2 regions of the Kribbella sp. NPDC059898 genome follow, and region 1 is predicted to be linked to the other one. Evidence: riboswitches for the same ligand, from Rfam matches in the RefSeq annotation. Region 1 holds a riboswitch; the other holds the start of a gene.
What was found. Region 1 has a riboswitch for ZMP and ZTP ahead of ACFV9C_RS12540 (bifunctional 5,10-methylenetetrahydrofolate dehydrogenase/5,10-methenyltetrahydrofolate cyclohydrolase). Riboswitches for the same ligand answer to the same signal wherever they lie in the genome.

Region 1 (2,442 bases):
GGCGGCCCGGCCGAGCAGGTCGCGGACTACGTCGGCGAGCACTACCGCGAAGGCATCTCGCTGGCCGGCGCGCTCCGGCTCGCCGTGGACGCGCTGGCGCACGACGGTACGGAGGTCCGCGAGCTGACCTCGGACCAGCTGGAGGTCGCCGTACTGGACCGGACCCGGACCCAGGTGCGCAAGTTCAAGCGGATCTCCGAGGAGACGCTCGCACGCATCCTGTCCGAGTCGCGCCCGGATACGGAGTCCGAGTCGTCCGAGGGCGCGAGCGACGCGGCCGGCTCCGACGGAGCAGCTACGGGCGACGCCGGTGAGTCCTCGGCGAAGTCCGACGACGCCGAGTCCACCGAGACCCCGGTCGCGCCGCCGTCCGACGATGGCGACGTACCGGTCGCCCCGCCGGAAAGCCCCGACGACAACCGTCCCCTGTGACGGACCATCTCGAGAACTCAGCCGCCACCGACACCGTGGCGGCTGAGCCGTCTCAGGCACCCGCCGACCCGGCGCCTTGGGAGTTGTTGGGGGAGGAGTTGGGGTTCGAGCGGTTTCTGTCGGTGCGGTTGCGGCGGTACCGGATGCCGGACGGGCGTGAGGTCGAGTGGGACGTGTCCGGGCGTGAGGCGGGTGTCGACGCCGGAGTGACGGTGCTGCCGTTGACGCCGGAGGGGCGGATCGTGACGATCCGGATGTTCCGCGCCGGACCCGACACCGTGGTGACGAACCTCCCGGGCGGTCTCGTCGAGCCGGGCGAGGAGGTCGCCGTCGCCGGCGCCCGCGAGCTCGAGGAGGAGACCGGGTACACCTGCGAGACCCTCGACGTGGTCGGCTGGCAGTGGTCCGGTGCGTCGTCGACGTTCCGCAAGTACGTCGCGATCGCCCGCGGCTGCCGCCCCGACGGGAAGCAGCAGCTGGACGAGGCCGAGGACTGCGTACCGGTCGAGCTGACCGTCGACGCCTTCCGCGCCGAGCTCCGCAACCCCGGCGCGATGACCGGCATCGACGCCGCCTACCTGGCGCTCGACCACGCCGGCCTGCTCTAGGATTGCCGTGGACCGCGACTGGCGTTGAGGTGGAGGAACCACCGGGGAACGGTCTGCCATCCGGCTTCGCCGCGCGCCTGGGCACCTTCGAACTCAGAGGAGTGCGCGCATGAGTGCTGAGCTGATGATCGGGACCGACCTCGCCGCCGAGATGGTGGCCAAGGCGACGGAACGGGCAACCGCCCTGCAGGAGCAGTACGGCGTGCAGCCGTGCCTGGCGACCGTCCTGGTCGGCGACGACCCGGCGTCCGCGACGTACGTGCGGATGAAGCAGAACCGGTCGAAGAAGGCGGGCATCGCGTCCCGCAGCGTCGTCCTGCCGTCCACCACGACCACGGAAGAGTTGGTCGCGGAGATCACCAAGCTGTCCGAGGACCCGGTGGTGCACGGGATCCTACTGCAGCACCCGGTGCCGGCGCAGATCGACGAGCGGGCCGCGTTCGAGGCGATCGACCCGGGCAAGGACGTGGACGGCGTGACGATGCGTTCGTTCGCGGCGATGGCGTTCGGGGACCCCGGGTTCCGCTCGGCCACGCCCGGCGGGATCATGCGGCTGCTGTCGGCGTACGACGTACCGCTGGAAGGCGCGCACGCCGTGGTGATCGGCCGCAGCCCGATCCTCGGGAAGCCGGCCGGCATGTTGCTGCTGGCATCGAACGCGACCGTCACCTACGCGCACTCCCGCACGCGCGACCTGGCGGACCTGGTGCGGACCGCCGACGTGGTGATCGCGGCGGTCGGCAAGCCGAACTTCGTCCGCGGCGACTGGCTGAAGCCCGGCGCGGTGGTCGTCGACGCCGGGTACAACGAGGGCAACGTCGGCGACGTCCACTTCGCCGAGGCGGCCGAGGTCGCGCGGCTGATCACCCCGGTCCCGGGCGGCGTCGGCCCGATGACGATCGCGCTGCTCCTGGAGCAGACCCTCGACGCCGCTGAGACGGCTGTCCACTCCTTGACTACCCTGAACTAGTCTTTGGGGCAGACGAACTAGGAGGAGAGACGTGGCGGTACGCGCGATCCGGGGTGCCACCCAGCTGGACGTGGACGAGCGCGAGCATCTGCTCGAGCGGTCCGCGGAGCTGGTGAAGGCGGTCCTGGAGGCGAACGATCTGGAGAACGAGGATCTGATCAGCATCCTGTTCACCGTCACGTCGGACCTCCGGTCGGAGTTCCCGGCGGTCGCTGGCCGGCAGATCGGGCTGACCGACGTACCGCTGATGTGCATGCAGGAGATCCCGGTGCCGCACGCGCTGCCGCGGGTCGTCCGGCTGATGGTGCACACCGAGACGCCGCGCTCGCGCGACAAGATCCAGCACGTGTACCTGCACGGCGCCGTCGCCCTCCGTCCAGACCTGACCGGCGCACAGTGACCGAACTGAGAGGCCCCGTCCGGATTGTGGGG
Region 2 (2,442 bases), on a different contig from region 1:
GGTCGCAGGTGGAGCCGGGGCACGGGTGCCCGATCTCGATGTCGTACGCCGCGGTCCCGGCGCTGCGGGCGGACGAGCAGCTCGCGGCGGAGTGGGTGCCGCAGTTGGCGTCCACGGAGTACGACGTACGGCGGTTGCCGGCCGCGGCGAAGGGCGGCGTACTGGCCGGGATGGGGATGACCGAGAAGCAGGGCGGGTCCGACGTACGGGCGAACCTGACGACCGCGACGCCGGTCGGAGACGTGTACCAGCTGGACGGGCACAAGTGGTTCTGCTCGGCGCCGCAGGTGGACGTCTTCCTGGTACTGGCGCAGGCGCCGGACGGCCTGAGCTGCTTCGTCGTACCGCGGGTGCTTGCCGACGGCAATCGGAACCCGTTCGCGCTGCAGCGGCTGAAGGACAAGCTCGGGAACCGGTCGAACGCGTCGTCGGAGGTCGAGTTCCACGGGACGATCGGGTACCGGCTGGGCGAGGAGGGCGCCGGCGTACGGACGATCATCGAGATGGTGGCGGCGACCCGGCTCGATTGCGTGCTCGGGTCGTCGGCGCTCCAGCGGCGGGCGCTGGTGGAGGCGATCTGGCACACCCGTCACCGCTCCGCCTTCGGTGGCCTGCTGGCGGACAAGCCCGCGATGCAGAACGTGCTCGCCGATCTCGCCATCGAGAGCGAAGCCGCAACAGCCCTCGCCATGCGCCTCGCCGCGGCCGTGGACGACCAGCAGGCGGCCGCGTTCCGGCGGATCGGTTTGCCGTTGGCGAAGTTCTGGGTGTGTAAGCGGACGCCGTTCATGGTGGCGGAGGCGTTGGAGTGTCTCGGCGGGAACGGGTACGTCGAGGAGTCCGGGCTGCCGTTGCTCTACCGGGAGTCGCCGTTGAACTCGATCTGGGAAGGGTCGGGGAACGTCAACGCGCTCGACGTACTGCGAGCGCTCCAGAAGCCCGAGTCGCTGGAGGCCTGGTTGCTCGAGGTCGGCACCGTACAAGGCGCGGACGCCCGGCTGGACGCCGCCGTCGAGGGTGTACTGCAAGCGCTTGCCGATCACCACGACGCGGAAGCCGGCGCGCGCAGACTGGCCGCACGGATGGCCCTTTGTCTGCAGGCTTCGCTGCTCGTCCGGCACTCGACGCCCGAGGTCGCCGACGCGTTCGTCGCGTCCCGGCTCGCGGGCGATTGGGGCGGCGTGTTCGGGACGCTTCCGCGGACGACTCCCTTCGAAAGGATCCTCGAGCGCACGATAGGGTGAACGACGTCGCGACTGGCGCGCTGAAGGTGGAGAACCACCGGGGAGCGAAACCCGTCGGCACCGTGCGCCTGGGTGCCCTCGACCCACTGCAACCGCAGGAGAGACAACGATGACTCAAACCTTCGACGCCGCCGCCGCGTCGGCCGCGTACAACAACGCGCTGCAGGTGATCGCCGCGGTCGAGCCGACCATCGCCGGCGCGATCCGGGCCGAGCTGGCCGACCAGCGGTCCTCGCTGAAGCTGATCGCCAGCGAGAACTACGCCTCCCCCGCCACCCTGCTCACGATGGGCAACTGGCTGTCGGACAAGTACGCCGAAGGCACCGTCGGGCACCGCTTCTACGCCGGCTGCCAGAACGTCGACACCGTCGAGCAGGCCGCCGCCGACCACGCGCAGGCGCTGTTCAACGCGCCGCACGCCTACGTCCAGCCGCACTCCGGCATCGACGCGAACCTGGTCGCGTTCTGGGCGATCCTCGCGCAGCGGATCGAGTCCCCGGCGCTCGCCGAGGCCGGCGCGAAGCACGTCAACGACCTGACCGAGGAGGACTGGACCAAGCTCCGCAAGGCGCTCGGCGACCAGAAGATGCTCGGCATGTCGCTGGACGCCGGCGGTCACCTGACGCACGGTTTCCGGCCGAACATCTCCGGCAAGATGTTCAACCAGCACTCGTACGGGACCAACCCAGAGACCGGCCTGCTCGACTACGACGAGGTCGCCCGGGCGGCGCGCGAGTTCAAGCCCCTGATCCTGATCGCCGGGTACTCGGCGTACCCGCGCAAGGTGAACTTCGCCACGATGCGCGAGATCGCCGACGAGGTCGGTGCCACGCTGATGGTCGACATGGCGCACTTCGCCGGCCTGGTGGCGGGCAAGGTGTTCACCGGCGACTTCGACCCGGTCCCGCACGCGCACGTCACCACCACGACCACGCACAAGTCGCTGCGCGGCCCACGCGGCGGCATGGTGCTCTGCCAGCCGGAGTACGCCGAGTCCGTCGACCGCGGCTGCCCGATGGTGCTCGGCGGCCCGCTCAGCCAGACGATGGCCGCGAAGGCGGTCGCGCTGGCCGAGGCGCGGCAGCCTTCGTTCCAGACGTACGCGCAGGCCGTCGCGGACAACGCGGTCACGCTCGCCGAGGGGCTGATGAAGCGCGGCGTCAAGCTCGTCACGGACGGCACGGAGAACCACCTCGTT

Region 2: linked by a shared signal. The riboswitch ahead of ACFV9C_RS35625 (glycine hydroxymethyltransferase) and the one ahead of ACFV9C_RS12540 (bifunctional 5,10-methylenetetrahydrofolate dehydrogenase/5,10-methenyltetrahydrofolate cyclohydrolase) in region 1 are both predicted to bind ZMP and ZTP.

The regions. Positions count from the first base shown of each region.
Region 1 covers NZ_JBHWKR010000003.1:494,528-496,969, reverse strand. The annotation lists gene prcA (proteasome subunit alpha) at 1-432, shown strand, start outside; gene ACFV9C_RS12545 (NUDIX hydrolase) at 429-1,040, shown strand; ZMP/ZTP riboswitch at 1,045-1,130, shown strand; gene ACFV9C_RS12540 (bifunctional 5,10-methylenetetrahydrofolate dehydrogenase/5,10-methenyltetrahydrofolate cyclohydrolase) at 1,150-2,010, shown strand; gene aroH (chorismate mutase) at 2,042-2,410, shown strand; gene ACFV9C_RS12530 (prephenate dehydrogenase) at 2,407-2,442, shown strand, end outside.
Region 2 covers NZ_JBHWKR010000015.1:94,074-96,515, reverse strand. The annotation lists gene ACFV9C_RS35630 (acyl-CoA dehydrogenase family protein) at 1-1,244, shown strand, start outside; ZMP/ZTP riboswitch at 1,243-1,325, shown strand; gene ACFV9C_RS35625 (glycine hydroxymethyltransferase) at 1,354-2,442, shown strand, end outside.